DNA from 4 places in the Paenibacillus sp. FSL L8-0340 genome. Region 1 is predicted to be linked to each of the others. Evidence: riboswitches for the same ligand, from Rfam matches in the RefSeq annotation. Region 1 holds a riboswitch; each other region holds the start of a gene.
The links. Region 1 has a riboswitch for cobalamin ahead of metE (5-methyltetrahydropteroyltriglutamate--homocysteine S-methyltransferase). Riboswitches for the same ligand answer to the same signal wherever they lie in the genome.
Positions count from the first base shown of each region.

Region 1 (4,210 bases):
TACCGCAGGGCAAGGGCGATTTGGTTGGCTACCTCTTCACGGCTAAGATCATCACGGACAAACGACCAGTTCAGAATAGTCACCGGACCGGTCAGCATCCCTTTTACCGGAAGACTGGTGAGCGACTGGGCATACAGACTTTCCTTCACGGTCATAGGACCGGTAAACGCAACATCGGCATAAATGACCGGCGGCTTCACACAACGCGAACCGTAGGATTGGACCCAGCCCCCTTTAGTAAAGAGGTACCCTGCCAGCTTCTCGCCGAAGAATTCAACCATATCCGTCCGCTCAAATTCACCGTGCACGAGCACATCCAGCCCGAGCTCCTCTTGAAAAGTAATCGCATCTGCAATTTGCTGGCGGATAAATCCGTCATAGCGCTCCTGGTTCCAGACGCCCTTGCGCCATTTGAGCCGGGCCTGGCGCACTTCAGGCGTCTGCGGGAAGCTGCCGATCGTCGTTGTCGGCAGCAGCGGGAGCTGCCACTTCTGCTGCTGCACCTTTACGCGTTCCGCGAAGGGCAAGCTGCGGCTGTCCGGCAGCTTATCCAGGCTGCGCACCTGCTCAGCCACATCCTGCCGCCCGCGTTCCGGCAGGGCGCGGAACACATTCAGCGCCTCGCGGCTCTCGGCGAGCGCTGCGGCATAGACCTGCCCATCCTCTCCCGCCGCTGCTGCAATCAGACTCAGCTCCGCCAGCTTCTCGTCGGCGAAGGCCAGCGCCTGCCGTACCGCAGGCTTTAACTTATCCTCGCCTTGAACGGTTACCGGCACATGCAGCAGACTGGAGGATGGCTGGAGGATAAGCCGTTCGTCCGGCACATGGGACTTCAGCGCGCGGACCAGCTCAAGCTTGGCATCCAGATCGGAGCGCCAAATATTGCGCCCGTCGATAATGCCCGCTCCCAGCCATTTGTCCTCCGGCCAGCCCAGGCGCCGGATCGACGCCAGATTGACCCCGCCGTCATGGACGAAGTCCAATCCGATGCCCTGCACAGGCAACTCCAGCAGTGCTTCCAGCGGCTCTGCAGCTTCAAAGTAAGTCTGCAGCAAGACATGAAGTCCGGGCACTGCTGCAGCGATCTCTCTGTAGATCGTTCCCAGCAGTTCAACTTCTTCCGCGGTTAAGCCGGTTACGATAGCCGGTTCGTCGATCTGTACCCAAGCCACGCCTTCCTGCTGCAGCTCCTGCAGCAGCTGCACATACACCGGCAGGAAACGGGCAGCAACCTCTACAATTTGATCTGCAGCGAATCCCTTGGAGAGCTTCAGGAAGGTATAGAGTCCGACTATAACCGGCTTGCCTTCAATACCCGCCTGCTCTTTGGCGAAACGGTAGGCAGCGAGCGGTTTGTTCTCAATCAGGCGGGGAGTCTGCCCGCCGATTTCCGGCACGATATAATGGTAATTCGTATTGAACCATTTAGTCATCTCGCAGGCAGGGGCAGCCGAATTGCCGCGCGCCATGGCGAAGTACAGATCGAGCGGAATGTCTCCGCCGTCGTAGGCATAACGCGGAGGAACAATGCCAAACATAGCAGCGGTATCCAGCACATGGTCATAAAAGGTAAAATCATTGACAGGAATCAGTGCGATCCCGGCCTGCTGCTGTGTCTTGAGGTGCTGAAGCTGAATACCGGCCATTTCCGCGCGCAAGGTTTCTTCACTGATTTTGCCGCTCCAGTAAGCCTCCAGCGTCTTTTTCCACTCCCGGTTCTTTCCGATTCTCGGATAACCGAGGCTGCTCGTCTTGATGTTGTTTGTCATTACAGTCACTCCCTTGTTTATAATAATTGCCTTAGGCTTTTAGGTAATGATTTCAGTCGGTATCAATAATAAAGAGCGTCTTCCCCTAACCAGGCCGCAGGGAAAGACGCCCATGGGCTGCCAATGGGTAACGTCTTAACACCTCCCTATCTTCCGTAGGTACTGCAGTGCTGTTGAGACAGGCAGGTCTCCTGGCTAGCGGCGTCGGCATCCATCAGCAAGTCTTCCCGGCGAAGTAGAGATGGCCAGTGACATGGGCTGCTATGAACTCTTCCGTTACAGTGGCGGGACCGCATCGGCTTGACCGAATTTCCCTATTAAGCCTCCGGGCCTTTCTGATGCTCCGGCTGGCGCCTGTCTCCGATATTTGCAAATTGTATTCATCCCGTAATCTGATGCCATCATACTGAATCCGATACCTTATCCGCAACAGATTTACGGGTATTCCCGTTATACACATTCCCTATAGCTGGCGCCGTGCAGGCTCATTTTGCTGCGATTCTGCCACACATTCCCTCACAGCCTCTCTTCAAGAAGCAGCTTCAGCAGAACGTTTGGTATACAGCATAAAGAACCGGCTGCACCGTCCTTGACAAGGAGGCACACCCGGTTTCTTTTCGATAAATGATAGCAATCAACGGGCTGTTTCAGCCTGTCTTTTAGAACCAGACGAGGTAGACTACCCCGGCAAGAACGAGACGGTAAATCGCAAACGGCATGAGCTTGATCCGGTTGATCAGCTTCAGGAAAAACTTCATAGAGAGCAGCGCGAACAGGAATGCACTAATGAACCCGGCAATAAAAAACGGCAGGGCATCCATCGTGAAATACTGCCAGTTCTTGACCAGTGAAATCAGACTCGCACCCGCCATAATCGGCACTGCCATAATAAAGGTGAAATCGGCAGCCGCACGGTGGCTCATACCCAGCAGCACTCCACCTGAGATGGTCGATCCGGAGCGTGAAAAGCCGGGCCAGAGCGACAAGCATTGGATCAAACCTACCGATAGCGCCTGTCTATATGTAATTTGGTCAACACTCTCTGTCTTGATTTTTTTGGGGGCGAACCGGTCGGCAAAAATCATGAATATTGCCCCAATGACTAGTCCGATCAGGACCGTCGATGTCGAGAATAAATGCTCGTCGATGTAATCCTCGAACAGAAATCCGAGAATTCCTGCCGGAATAAGTCCCACAATGACCTGCGCCAGCTTCAGCCGGCCTTCCGTCTCCACCGGAGGTTGTCCTTCCGGCACCGCCGTCAGCTCCTTGCGGCTGAACCGCTTGAGACCCAGCAGGTCGATAAACCGGTTGCGGAAAATGATAACTACCGCCAGGATCGAACCCAGCTGGATGACTACTTTGAACGTGTTCGCCGCATATTTTCCGAGAAATTCCTGGGATTTCAGCCACATATCATCCACGATTACCATATGACCGGTCGAGGATACCGGAGCAAATTCAGTTAATCCTTCTACAATGCCCAGAATGATGGCTTTAATAATTGTTAACAGCTCCATATTGATCCCCTCCTTTTTGTTGACCTCCCCTATGAGAGGCTTTAAATAGTTCTGCGAAACCTGTGAATTTAATTAATCTGTGGTATCTACCGGTTTTCTACCGGACTGGCGTTTGCGGAAATAGAGCACACCACCCACAACAACTCCCACAGCAATCAATACGTAGACGACACTTGAGTAAGCTTCCATGTACACGCCAATATCCTCCCAGGATTCTCCCAGCGCAGCACCCAGCAGAATAAGCAGCACATTCCAGCCCAGCGTCCCGATCGTCGTAAACAGCATGAATAACCCGAATTTCATCCCCGACATTCCTGCAGGAATGGAGATCAGACTCCGTACCAGCGGAATCATGCGGCAGAACAATACCGTCCAGTAGCCGTATTTGTCGAACCAGGCATCCGCTTTGCGGATATCCTTTCCGCTGATCCGGAGTAGTCCGCCCCAGCGGTCCACAATCCGTTCTAGTCTGTTCACGTCCAGCATCCGGCCGATCCAGTACAGCACAAGTGCTCCCAGCAGCGAGCCGGCCGTTGAGGCGATCAGCACGCCGGGGATGGTCATCCCGGAAGTGGTTGTCATGAAACCGCCGAACGGAAGGATTACCTCCGAGGGGATAGGCGGAAAAATATTTTCCAGGGCCAGCATCAGAAAAATGCCCAGATAGCCGAACTGTTCCATAAAATCGGTAATCCATGTTTTCATTTCGTGCTCCTCCGCGTTCAGATGAGATTTTTTTTGAGATTGCGCAAATAACGGCTGCGGATAAGGAAGAAGTATAACCCCTGCGCAGCCAGGTAGCCGATAAGCACCGCTCCCGTTTCGGCAGCGATGGACAGATAGAACAGCCGCTGCAGCGCAATAAAGGCGAACAAGCTGTGCAGGATGGCCAGCCCCACCGGAACAAAGAACATCAGTGAC
Region 1 covers NZ_CP151967.1:5,230,893-5,235,102, forward strand. Annotated here, with positions in the region: gene metE (5-methyltetrahydropteroyltriglutamate--homocysteine S-methyltransferase) at 1-1,769, opposite strand, end outside; cobalamin riboswitch at 1,933-2,142, opposite strand; gene NST07_RS23945 (undecaprenyl-diphosphate phosphatase) at 2,429-3,289, opposite strand; gene NST07_RS23950 (DedA family protein) at 3,362-3,994, opposite strand; gene NST07_RS23955 (FtsX-like permease family protein) at 4,012-4,210, opposite strand, start outside.

Region 2 (4,210 bases), 2.7 Mb from region 1:
AGTATACCATGAAATTTATATTTCCAAAAAGCTAAAGTACAGCAGGCTGCCAATGGATGACTTCCTTGCCGGCAAGGCTGGCCGGAATGTCGATAATCCGCTGGTTGCTGCTTCCCCGGTAGGGAAGGGTAGTATCTTTAAGCTCTTCTACAAATCGTCCGTCAATCACTACATGGCACAAGGCCAGCAGATTCCATTCCGGCGAGCCCGGAGAAGCCGTCAGCTCTTCATACGTATAACCGGTATAAATCCAAATTGAGAAATCCGGCAGCACAGCGCGAAGCTCATGAATGAAGCCCGCAGCCTCTTCTGCCGAGAAAAAAGGGTCCCCGCCGGCCAGCGTCAGGCCGTCCAGCAGCGGATTAGCGGCAATTTCGGCAATAATCTCACGCTGCCGCTCCAGGGTGAACACTTCACCAAAATTGAAATTCCACGTTTTCGGATTGAAGCAGCCCGGGCAGCGGTGGCGGCAGCCGCTGAGGAAGAGGACGGCCCGCATGCCCTCTCCCTCATTAATTGATTCCGGGTAGTAGCCGCAAATATTCATAGATGCTTGAGGCGGTCTCTTACTTCGGCCTGCTTGGCGGCGTTGAAGCGGGTCTGGTAATCGCCGGTCAAATATCCGGTTACCCGGCGCAGGCGGCGGATATGGGTGTCATGCTCATGCGCGCCGCAGGAAGGGCAGTTCGTGCCGATAACCCCTTCATAGCCGCAGCCGGAGCAGCGGTCAATCGGGTGGTTAATGCTGAAATAACTGATTTCCTGCTCCAGCGCGTAGCGGATGATTTTGACAAAAGCCGCCGGGTTGCTGCGGGCATTGCCGTTCAGTTCCACATAGGAAATGGCTCCGGCGTTGCAGTACTCATGGAAAGGGGCCTCAAGGCTAATCTTCTTGGCCGCACTGAGCTCGTAATACACTGGAATGTGGAAGGAGTTCGTATAATATTCGCGGTCGGTTACGCCGGGAATAGAGCCAAGCACCTTGTGGTCCACCTTGGTGAATTTGCCGGACAAGCCTTCGGCAGGTGTTGCAAACAGCGTGATGTTAAGATTGAGCTCTTCGCTCTTGCGGTCGCAGTACTCGCGCATATGGCGGACAACGGCGAGCGCTTTGGCATGGACTTCCATGTCCTCGCCATGATGTTTGCCGTACATGGCCTTCATGCACTCCGCCATACCGATGAAGCCGAGCGACAGACTGCCGTGCTTCAGCAGCTCGCCTACGCTGTCCTCGGGAGCAAGCTGTTCGCCGCCTTCCCAGACACCTTCGCGCATCATGAAATCGGAGGCTTTGGCTTTCTGGGCCGCTTGAATCCGGAAACGGTGCAGCAGGCCTTCCAGTGCAATATCCATATAATGATTCAGGTCGTCGTAGAAGCCTTCCTCGTCGGGAGCAAGACGGCGGCCTGTTACAGTGCCGTGAGCGAGGCCCAGACGGACCAGATTCAGGGTGTTGAAGGACAGATTGCCTTTGCCGGAGCAGTGATTACGTCCGAAACGGTCGCCCAGTACCCGGGTGCGGCAGCCCATCGTAGCAAATTCAGTGTCCGGGTCAGCCGGATCATAGTACTGCATGTTGAGCGGAGCATCCAGATTGGCAAAGTTCGGATACAGTCTGCGTGCGGAACATTCGGCTGCTTTGAGGAACAGCTCATAGTTCGGATCGCCCTGCTGCTGGTTGACGCCCTGCTTGCATTTGAAGATTTGGATCGGAAACACCGGTGTTTCTCCGCTGCCGAGGCCGTTCATGGTGGCGGTCAGCAGGGAGCTGATCACAAGCTGGCCTTCGGGGGAGATACAGGTGCCATAGTTGATGCTGGTAAAAGGAATCTGTCCGCCGGAACGGCTGGACATCGTATTGAGATTATGTATCATACTCTCTGCTGCCTGCAGTGTTTCGCTTTCGGTCTCTTTCTGCGCAAAGCGGAAGGCGCGAGGATACTGCTCCGCCAGATCGCTGCGGCTCATCGAGATTTCGCCGAGGTGATCACCGGCTTGTCCTTCTTCAAAGTACTCCAGTCCCTTGCGGAACAGCTTGGCGAAGGATTTGGTCACGTACGGGGCAAGATCATAATCCAGTTTATTGGCGGATACGCCGCCGTATTGGGCATTTTGCTGGGATTGGAAAATAATCGCCACCAGCGACATTGCGGTCATAATCGAGTTCGGAGGACGGACACTGCCGTTGCCGGTATTGAAGCCTTCGCGGAGAAGGCGCTCAAACGGGATAAAGATGCAGTTGGTCGTTCCGATGGCGTATTGATCCAGATCGTGGACGTACACGACATTATCCTGAATGGCCTGCACGAGCTGTGGCGGCATCGTGAAGTTGCGGGCATACCACTTGGAATATTCACTGCCGAATTTGCTCATTTTGCCGGAGAAGCTTTCTCCGTTCAAATTGGCATTCTCGCGCAGCAGATCCAAATCCCGGCTGTCGATAATATCCCGTCCCAAATGAATAACTTCCTCCAAAAGAACTTCCTGTGCAGCTTGTCCACCGTTGTACCGTTTCTCCAGCAGCGTCATTGTCTAGCTCTCTCCCCTCGGTATAGTAAGAACGAAGTATATACTTCCTGATAGCAGTAAAAAAGCATCTCCCGCCGAAGAGGCGGAAAATGCCCGAATGCGTACGAAATATCCTTACAAGGATATTTGCCGGTTGTCTTGATGAACATACAAGCAGGGGACAGGGGTAATCTCTGTCCTGTTCTTATATATTCCGCAGAAGCCGATACCTGAGGGCGATAATGGTTTATAGCCCTCAGGTATCGGCAGCCTTGGCTCCTTAAAACACGGGAAGGCTATGTCTGCTTGTGCAGGCCGCATTGCGGACACCTCACCTGGTCCTCGCAGGCATGAATGATGGTGTCGGCGAAACAGGCAGGTCTCCTGGCTTCCGGTGAATCCTCCGGCGCCTTCCCGAGAGCTTTGAGGCCCCTCAGTGGCTATTGCCGGTAGACGCTGCTTGACGGGCTTCAGAAAGCCTGCAGGCATCCGGTTACAGTGGCGGGACCACAGCGGATTTGCACCGCGTTTCCCTATTAAGCTTCAGCTCGCTTGAAAGAGCGAAACACCTGTTTCCACTATATTTTGTTGTCGTTAGATAAAAATAACCCAATATGTTGTGTTTGTAAACCATTTTTTGAAACTCCGCGCGGGGAGCGGGTTCTGCGGTTTTACTCACAAATGATCCACAGTTAGTCCACAGGTAATCCACAAGTTGGGTGCAAAAAGTGTCTGGATAAAGTCATAAATTGTCTTAAAAGATGCCACAAAGAGTCCATAAATATTGTGAGCGTGACACTGGAATGCCTAATGAAGAAATATGGGGGACGAAGGGTTACGAATGGTGGGGGTTAGCGGTTTGTGGGTGTGCGGCGGAGTTGCTACAATAAGAACAGGCCGTAGACATATATCAGGAACTTTAGGTTTATAGTCCGTAATAAGGTCGCGCGAGGAAATTTCCAATAAAGGGTTTTTTTTACAGCATATTAAGGAGGGATTCAGAATGGCAATTGGCGAAGTAACCGTAATTCCAATCGGCACAGGCAGCACGAGCCTGAGCTGTTATGTGGCCGATATGCAGCGTGTGCTCAGGGGAGTGGAAGGGATCACTTATGAGCTTACATCTATGGGGACGATTATCGAAGGACCGATCCCGCGGATTCTCGCTGCCGTAGAAGCGCTGCATGAGTCGCCTTTCGCTGCCGGGGCACAGCGGGTATCCACGTCGCTGAAGATTGATGACCGCCGCGACAAGCCGTCTACAAGCCGCAGTAAGCTGCAATCCGTTGAACGCAAGCTGCAGGAGAATTGAAGCCCGGATGTTGTGAAAAAAGGTTGCGTTTTTGGCTGAAAGTTGTATAATATTTTTTGTTTGACAGAAAAAATGCTTTAAGCTGGTGTAGCTCAGGGGTAGAGCAACGCACTCGTAATGCGTAGGCCGGGGGTTCAATTCCCTTCACCAGCATCCTAAAAAAACATACGCGGCGCGGCTTCTTGGAATTTCGGGGGGGCTGCGCTTTTTTTTGATTTTTCTACCATTCTTCTTATTTTTACCCGAGTAAAGGGGGGTTTCTGAGTCGCGCTGACCTCAATTGCCAGGCAGATAATTGTTTATTACTTAAATGTAGACTACGTACTCTGCATATTGTGTAGGATAAGAAGATTTTGGGCACGGGTGGCAGCACCGATAACAGAATGAATT
Region 2 covers NZ_CP151967.1:516,503-520,712, forward strand. Annotated here, with positions in the region: gene nrdG (anaerobic ribonucleoside-triphosphate reductase activating protein) at 32-547, opposite strand; gene NST07_RS02360 (anaerobic ribonucleoside triphosphate reductase) at 544-2,529, opposite strand; cobalamin riboswitch at 2,865-3,096, opposite strand; gene NST07_RS02365 (MTH1187 family thiamine-binding protein) at 3,512-3,820, shown strand; tRNA gene NST07_RS02370 (tRNA-Thr) at 3,902-3,973, shown strand.
Region 2: linked by a shared signal. The riboswitch ahead of NST07_RS02360 (anaerobic ribonucleoside triphosphate reductase) and the one ahead of metE (5-methyltetrahydropteroyltriglutamate--homocysteine S-methyltransferase) in region 1 are both predicted to bind cobalamin.

Region 3 (4,210 bases), 3.3 Mb from region 1:
TTTAAACGTTTCCCCCGGTTTTGGCTGCGGTGGAGATACTGTAACGGAATTTACTGCCTGCGTGTTGGCACCGGCAAAATAGACAAGCACCTTGTCCTGTGCCTGCAGCTTGAAGTCACCCATGCCTTCGCTTGGGTAGATCCATTTCCCGCCGCGCGACACCAGGAAGTTCCAATAGCCGTCATGGGTTCCGTTCTTAATCCCATTAATGCCCGACACATAGCTGCCGTAGGAGGACTCCGTAATCTCCAGCGGAATATTTCCGGATGCCGTAAGTTTCTTCAATGCCGCCAGCGCGTTGGATGCTTGCAGCGCTCCCTCAGCGACCGGCCCCTCAGGTCCTTCAACCGACAGATGAACTGGTACATTCTTGGAGATTACCTTTACAGCTTGCGAATATTTAGCGATAGTTGGTGCATTGTCCGCAACATAACCGGTTACGGTTAGCGTATAGTCTCCTGCCGGAACACCTTCGGCAAAGACCGCTTTGCCGTCTTCACCGGTTGTTGCCTTCCGGTCTCCGATTGCCACTTCCACACCAGATGCACTTGAGGTTACAGGACTCGAAATATTTGTGGCATTGTCCCATACCCATTTTATCTGGGTAACCGTGACTGAGAAAGGCTCCTCCTCACCCGGCTGCAACGCGGACAGCGTCAGCGAATTCACCAGCTGCGTATCGTTGCCCGCATAATAAACGAGAACCCGGTCTGCTTCCTTAAGTTTAAAATCCTTCATTCCTACATCGGGATCAATCCATGCCCCGTCCCGGGACACAGCATATTTCCAGCCATCCCAGCCGCCGTAGATTCCGGCTTGGATACTGCCGATTCCCGTTACATAGCTGCCCGATTCATTCTTAACCGGAAGGCCCTTCTGGGCGGCCACTTTCTCCAGCACCTCGAGGACATTGCCTGCATATGCCATCCCTTCTCCCAGCGTGTTCTGCGGCCCTTCAATTACAAGGGGCACATACACTAACGGATTCGGAACCGCAGGCTTAGTGAAGTCATACAGCTTGCCGTTTCCGCCCCCGCTGTACAGGGTGTAGGCCACCAGCGCCTGCAGCCCCTGCTCTGTAGCAAAAGCATTTACATTTCCGCCCTGATTATGGGCAAACCCGCCGCCCTCTACACTGAAGCTGAGCAGTCTGCTTATCAGATCTGCTTCACCCTTGGTGAATTCTGCTCCTTCCGGGTCTACCCCGAAGGAGGCAAGGCCGATAATGACCTGTGCCGCGCTTTCGCTGCTGCCTCCAAAGCCACCGTTGCTGTCCTGCGCAGCAGACAGCCAGGCTACTGCTTTTTGCCCGGCAGTTGCAACCGCCGGATCACTCTTATGCGCAGCAAGGGCCGTTAAAGCCATCGCCGTCATATCCGGCTCGCTTGCCCCGGAAGTCAAGGCGAACCCGCCGTCTGCATTTTGCTTGGACAGGATCTCGCTGAGCAGCGCCGCTTTGCTCCATTTGGCATCCGCCCCAATAGTATAATTGCCTGAATCCAGTGCCAGCAGCGCATAGACCGGATTGTTCAGCGTCTGGCCGCTCATTTTGTCGCTGTTATAGATACGCTCAACCAGATTAAAACCCGGCTCAGAGCCGTTTCCGGCAAAATTCGCCGGATCAGCCCCCACGGCTTGTACCGCGAGCACAATCCGTGCATAATCCGTGACTGCGGCAAAGCTGCCGCTGGCTGTCCGCACCTTTTGCTCCAGCAGCCGGACATAACTTTCCGGTACTTTGTAGCCCGCCTGTGCGAGGCCAACCGCCTGCCATTCTGACGTCACGCCGCTGCTGAGCATATACTCGGCAGCCGCATAGGTCGCTCCGGCAACGGTAATCTGCTGCTTCGCTGTTAATGCAGCCGCAGCCGGCTCTGCGCCAGACTCGTCTGCTGCATACACAGCAGCAGTAACACTTTCCGTTCCTCCGGACGCGGTAGCGGAGACCGCCCCGGCAAACACTTGCCCTGAAGGAACAAGCGCTGTTCCCAGAATCGAAATAACCAGCAATAAAGCCAGGCCAAGCATAAAGGACTTGGCAGAGAGAAGAGTCTTCATCGTTAACCTCTTTCCGTGAATAAAATAGTGAAGCAGCGGACAACAAGAAGAAACGGCTATGCTGTCCATTTCAAAAGGACGGGGCCGTTTCTGCGAGAGAGAAGGATAACATACAGCACCGGCTTATACTTCATCCTCATCCCTCAAAAAAACCGCCCCTGCTAAGGGCGGCCTCGGAAGAATACAAATGAAGCACGGGGGTGCTCAAGCTCCGCCACCACATCCATTTGTAATGTTCCGCATTCTTACCCCACGAAGAATAGAAACGTTCAAGAAAAAGGCAGGTCTCCTGGCTTATGCTTCACAGCTTCCCTCCGCCTTCCCGTCCTTGCTTCACAGGACAGTGGCACCCTTAAGAGTCGCTCCGCATTTACAGTGGCGGGACCGCGCCGGACTTGCACCGGACTTCCCTTTTAAGCAAATTCTACTGGATAGAATCTGCACCCTTTTCACTAGACTATCAAATTTTAATATTCATAATCATATCCACTATTCCCTTGTATGTCTATAGAAAAGCTGTTCCAATGCCGCCCGTTGCCGGCTGAGCCCTTTTCGAAAGCATCAAACACACTCTTCGTTGATCCCAACCTGTCTGCACGCAGTTCATCATTAGTAGCGGAAAAAATGCCCGCTAAGTTTTGGCTACTCCCTCATTAATAAGGATTAGGCGGATTTACACCCGCTATTATTTCGTAAAACGCCACATAAGGCTCAACCGGATAATTTAGCGGTAGTATATCGTCTTATACAACTTATTTTCAATATACAGTCCACATTAGAGGGAGAGAATCCCTTTACAGGGTGATCCGTCATAACCAACGCCGGAGCTCTGTGAAAGAAGAAAAATCCTGAACACGCATCTGCCCTGCTCTCTCCGGGCAAAACATGCGGTTCAGGATTTTTGTCTGTTTATATCACTTTACTCAGGAGCCTCGGTTGCTGCTCCGCCATCATCCGTAGGCGTTGCAGTTGCAGTCGCAGTTGCAGTAGGCTGGGCACTCGGTGTAGGGGTTGCCGTAAGTGCTGGATCCGACTGCAGAGTCAGCTTATAATCGCCCGCGATGATCATGTTGCCCTCGGCCAGCTTAGCCCCCGGTTCCAGATCCACAGTGACTTGGTACGAAGCTCCCCCGGTCTCTCCCGGCGAAGGCGCGGATGACACAGCCGGGGACGCGCCGGCTTCTGTTCCGGCGTTCGCGTTCCCTGTCGCGCCGGCTTCCGTTCCGGCGTTCGCGTTCCCGGTCGCGCCGGCCTCTGTTTCGGTGTTCGCGTTCCCGGTCGCGCCGGCTTCTGTTCCGGCGTTCGCGGTCCCTGTCGCGCCGGCCTCTGTTTCGGTGTTCGCGGTCCCTGTCGCGTCGACTTCCGTTCCGGCGTTCGCGTTCCCGGTCGCGCCGGCTTCCGTTCCGGCTGACGCATCCGGCGTTGCCGTTCCACTGCCGCCGTTCATGCCGGCGGCCCCCGCATCCGGCGACGGAGCGAGACACCGGCTCGACGTCGCCGTGACCTTGTAGACCTCCGGATCCCCACCGGAGGCTGCTACACTGATCTCCGCCGGAGTAAAGGCGGTGCATTCTTCAGCGTCAGCAAAGGTGAATACCAGTCTGCTGCCCGCGCCTTCTCCGCTGCCGCTAAGATACACGGCAGCAGGCGGGTGGCCGCCGTCCGGTGCTGCGCTGCCCTCCGGCAGAGCCGTGTCCGGGCTGTCCGGCCGCAGCAGGCTGATGGCGATAATAACGCCAATCAGTACGATCCCCAGAATGGAGCCGGAGATCAGGAGTTGAAATCGGCTGCGGCTAACCCACCGCGCCAGCGGCGAAGCCAGCTGGGAGCGGGCTTCGTTATATACATTTTGCAGAGCAGGCCCAGCAGCGGAGACATAGCTTTTGCGGAAATCCCTGCTCTTGAAGGCTTCGCGGTCGCTGTTCAGGAAATACTTTAGAATCGCCCGGCGGTAGCCCGGGTATAGCTTCTTCTTCGACACCGTGAACAGCCGGTTGTTCTGTGACCAGGCCAGGAAACGGTATACCGTTTCTTTGTCGCCGTCCGCTTTGCGCTTCACCAGATCCAGCAGCGCATCATAATCCAGCGGGCCGCTCTCGCGGTCACTATTGTGATAGAAAGCGAGCGGCAAGCGTTCGAACGGCTCCACACT
Region 3 covers NZ_CP151967.1:1,063,677-1,067,886, reverse strand. Annotated here, with positions in the region: gene NST07_RS04865 (DUF4430 domain-containing protein) at 1-2,058, opposite strand, end outside; cobalamin riboswitch at 2,320-2,521, opposite strand; gene NST07_RS04860 (glycosyltransferase) at 2,978-4,210, opposite strand, start outside.
Region 3: linked by a shared signal. The riboswitch ahead of NST07_RS04865 (DUF4430 domain-containing protein) and the one ahead of metE (5-methyltetrahydropteroyltriglutamate--homocysteine S-methyltransferase) in region 1 are both predicted to bind cobalamin.

Region 4 (4,210 bases), 3.2 Mb from region 1:
TCATGCGTCGCCATGACCACCGTGGTGCCCTTGGCAGAAATGCTTTCAAGTCCCGCAAGCAGCTGTCTCTCGGAGAGCGGGTCCAGATAGGAGGTCGGCTCATCCAGCAAAATCAGCTCCGGCTCCATCGCCATAACCCCTGCGAGCGCCGTGCGCTTTTTTTGGCCCAGACTGAGCTGATGAACCGGCTTATCTTGCAGAGCCAGCAGATTCAGCTGCTCCAGCACTTCCAGGCAGCGCTTCTGAATAGCGGCCTCATCCATGCCTGTCCCCCGCAGCCCGAAAGAGATATCCTCGATAGGCGTACTAAGAATCAGCTGTTGCTCGGGGTCCTGAAAGACGAGGCCCACGCGGCGGCGCAGGGCGGCCAGCTCTTTTTTGGAATAGGCCAATGGGGTGCCGCCCTGCAGCACCCTGCCTTTCTGCGGACGCAGTACGCCAACCGCATGCAGAAACAAGGTTGATTTGCCGGAGCCGTTGTGGCCGAGCACTGCTGTTTTTCGTCCTTTGGGGATGGAGACAGTCAGCTCCCGCAGCGCAGGTTCCGCCGTGTCCGGATAACTGTAGGCGACCCCCTCAAAGACCAGGCTATATTCGTTATTCATTGCAATCTCCTTACTCTTGTTCAGTCTCCACTTCTACTCCTGCCGTTGGCTGATTCCTGCATCAGGTAATCACCTGCTCCGCAAGATCCATAACTGAGCGAGCAGCAACAGGGAAATACCAACGCAGGCCTGAACCGCGAATCTGCGCGGCACCGGGCGTGACACGTAAGGCGGCAAAATAATCTCACCCATGTACCCCCGGGTTATTAGCCCCTGCGACAGCCCATAGTAGCGGTGCATCGTATTGGCAAACAGCGAGCCCGCCATTCCCGCAACTTCCCGCAGTTTGGCCACCCGTCCTCTTCTGCCGCCGCGCAGCCGCCGCGCCAGCATCATTCCATGTGCTGTATCGCTCAGCAGGAACAGAAAACGGTACATAATCAGCATGAGCTCCAGTACGATCTGCGGCATGCGCAGCCTGCGGAGTACCTGCAGCAATTCTCCGAACGGTGTTGTAAATATGATAAAAAAGCAGCAGGTCAGGCAGGCCAACACACGCGCCAGCAGCAACCCTGCCCGGTGCAGCCCCTCCGCCGTAATGTATAGCGAAAGAGTCGAAGCCGGGAGCTGCAAGGACATTACCGTCTCACCGGCAGTTGGAAGGCCAATTTCAAGCAACAGGGCCGGCAGGCTCAGACAAAAGAACAAAAGTGCCGTACCAAACAGCAGGCCGTAGGCACGCAGCGGGATTTTGGCGTACAGGACGCACCACACACTCATCCAGCCGGCAACCACAAGCTGCAAGGCCGGATGAAGCGCATAGGAAAGGATGAACATGAACGCTGCGAACAGGCTTTTCCACATCGCGGGCAGCTGCCTCAGCGCATTGCTATAGGATAACGCATCAATTCTTCTGATCATTAAGCTTGCGCCGGTCCTGTCTGCCTTTCAGCAGGCCGATGGAATAGCCAATCACTCCGGCCCCGATCGCCGCCTGCAGCGCGAACAGCATGCTTTCCATTTCGCCGGGCAGCTCCGTCAGCGGTTTGAACCAGGGCTCATAACCGGGATCAATCTCTGTAATTACACCCTCTGCGGCATCGTCAGCCCCGCCGAATTCCCCGTTCACCAGCAGCAGAGGCAGCACCACCAGCAAAATCACCGCCAGTAGCATCAACCCATTTTTCCACTTATTGCTCATCACAGACTTCCTCCCTTGGTTTGCCGTTTCAGCAGCGACAGCTCATTCGGACTGTAGGATTTCAGCCAGTTCCAGAGCAGCACGGTCAGCAGCCCCTCGCTGATGGCGAGCGGAATCTGCGTCACGGCAAAAATACCGCCGAACTTAATCAGAGAAGCCAGCACACCTCCGTCTGCTGCCGGAAAAGCCACTGCAAGCTGAACCGAGGTCACCACATACGTCATGAGATCGGCCACTGCCGCCGCCATAAAGACAGCCAGCTTTTCACGTCCATTCACCTTCATCAGCAGCTTATAGACCGCATACCCGGCAAAAGGACCGGCCACCGCCATCGAAAATGCATTCGCTCCAAGTGTCGTTATCCCCCCGTGTGCCAGCAGCAGCGCCTGAAACAGCAGCACAACAGACCCGATTACGCTCATCGGCAGCGGCCCCAGCATTACAGTACCAAGTCCCGTTCCTGTAGGATGGGAGCTGCTTCCGGTTACGGAAGGCATTTTGAGTGCTGACAATACAAAGGTAAATGCACCCGCCAGCCCAAGCAGCAGCTTCAGCTCCGGGTTGTCCTTGGTCATTTTCTTCAGCTTAAGGACTCCAAGGGCAAAAAACGGCAGAAATGCCCCCCACCAGAATACGGCCCAGCCTACCGGCAGAAAACCCTCCATAATATGCATCGCGTTGGCCGTGCCCGGCTCATTCAGCAAAAAATAAACGGTAAATCCGGCAATGAGTGCAGCAAAACTCCAAAACTTGCGTTTGTTCATGCTTTTCCCTCCATGGATTCGTCATTTTGTGCCGCATCAAATCAAAAACTCCCGCCCCGGGGGGTGGGAGTGCTATGTACGTCATCAGATATGTAAGAGATGGTGGTCCCGCTGCAACAGCGAAGAATTCGCAGAATTGTAATTTGGGGTAGCTGAAGCTGGCACTTGCTCTGCACCAAATCTTCAACATCCACCGTCTCCAAAAATGCATGCCTTCATCTCTTTAACCAATTCGTACACCGCTCCTATCCGCGTAGAGTCGTGGTGCGCGCAAACAAGGTAGGTCTCCTGGCTCGGGATCATAACGCCTTCCTTCGTCTTCCCCGGCTGTTTGCCGAGTGACATGCTGAAGTTCAGCTCTTCCTTACAGTGGCGGGACCGCTCGGGATTTGCACCCGATTCCCTGTTACCCCTTGTAGTTACAAGGGCACCTTGTCTTATCGCTAATTTATCCTGTACATTATAGTGGACTTCGCCGGGGGGTGTCTGTGATAAAAGTGGAGCGGCAAAGTTCTCCAGCACACCATCCGGTGGACCCTACGGGTTGTAAGAAATTCATTTAAGTAATATAATCATTAACTATATAACTTGAATCCGGAGGCGTACCCAGAAAATGAAACTTGATCTTACCGAAGATTCCCTGCCGGTGTACGAGGCGCTCTCAAGCGCTGTACGTCTGCGAATGCTGCAGCTGCTCGCTGTTCAGCCCATGAACGTAAAGGAATTGGCGGGAGCGGTCAAGCTGAGCAGTGCCATTATGACAATGCATGTGCGCAAGCTGGAAACGGCCGGACTGATCCGCACCCATATGGCCCCCGGACGAAGCGGACTGCAGAAGATTTGTTCTCTTGCCGCTGAAGGGGTGGAGATTATCTTCCCACTCCAGGCCAAAGCAGAGCGCAAGGGTCACAGGAAAGAAATACCGGTCGGACATTATTCCGACTTTGAGATAGAGCCCACCTGCGGGCTGGCCACTACCGAGCATATCATCGGCAGCTTCGACGATCCGCGTTATTTCTGGGATATGGAGCGGATGAATGCCGGAATTCTCTGGTTTGGCAAAGGGTATGTCGAATACAAAATACCCAACTTCCTGTTATCCAGCCAACAGCCGGAGGAGCTCATCATTACGATGGAGATAGCCTCCGAAGCACCGTCAACCAATAATAACTGGCCTTCGGATATTGCATTCACGCTGAATGGCCAGAAGCTAGGGTATTGGACTAGCCCAGGCGATTACGGAGACAGCCCGGGGAAATATACCCCTGCCTGGTGGCCCGCGTACACCAATCAATACGGCCTGCTCAAGCAGCTGCGCATTACTCCAAAAGGAACCTATATGGACGGCTTAAAACTCTCCGACATTACGCTGGAACAGGTAGCAATCCGCAACAAGCAGTGGACCTTCAGGCTCTCGGTGGAAGAGGATGCCGAACATATCGGCGGGCTCACCTTATTCGGCAAAGGCTTCGGCAATTACAACGAGGATTTGGTCGTAGAGCTGTTCTATACCGATGGATTCAATAGTGCTGACGCGGATAAAACGGATACAGCAGCAAGGACTGACAATGGGAATGGAACAGTTTCCTAATCAAGCGAAGCCTTCACTGTAAAGTCCGCACATATATTCTTCTCTTCTCACATAAACGCCCCCATCCCTCGCGGTATTGCATCCACGAGTGATGAGGGCGTTTAAAATT
Region 4 covers NZ_CP151967.1:2,012,342-2,016,551, reverse strand. Annotated here, with positions in the region: gene NST07_RS09065 (ABC transporter ATP-binding protein) at 1-605, opposite strand, end outside; gene cbiQ (cobalt ECF transporter T component CbiQ) at 675-1,466, opposite strand; gene NST07_RS09055 (energy-coupling factor ABC transporter substrate-binding protein) at 1,450-1,746, opposite strand; gene NST07_RS09050 (energy-coupling factor ABC transporter permease) at 1,746-2,510, opposite strand; cobalamin riboswitch at 2,771-2,960, opposite strand; gene NST07_RS09045 (ArsR family transcriptional regulator) at 3,124-4,101, shown strand.
Region 4: linked by a shared signal. The riboswitch ahead of NST07_RS09050 (energy-coupling factor ABC transporter permease) and the one ahead of metE (5-methyltetrahydropteroyltriglutamate--homocysteine S-methyltransferase) in region 1 are both predicted to bind cobalamin.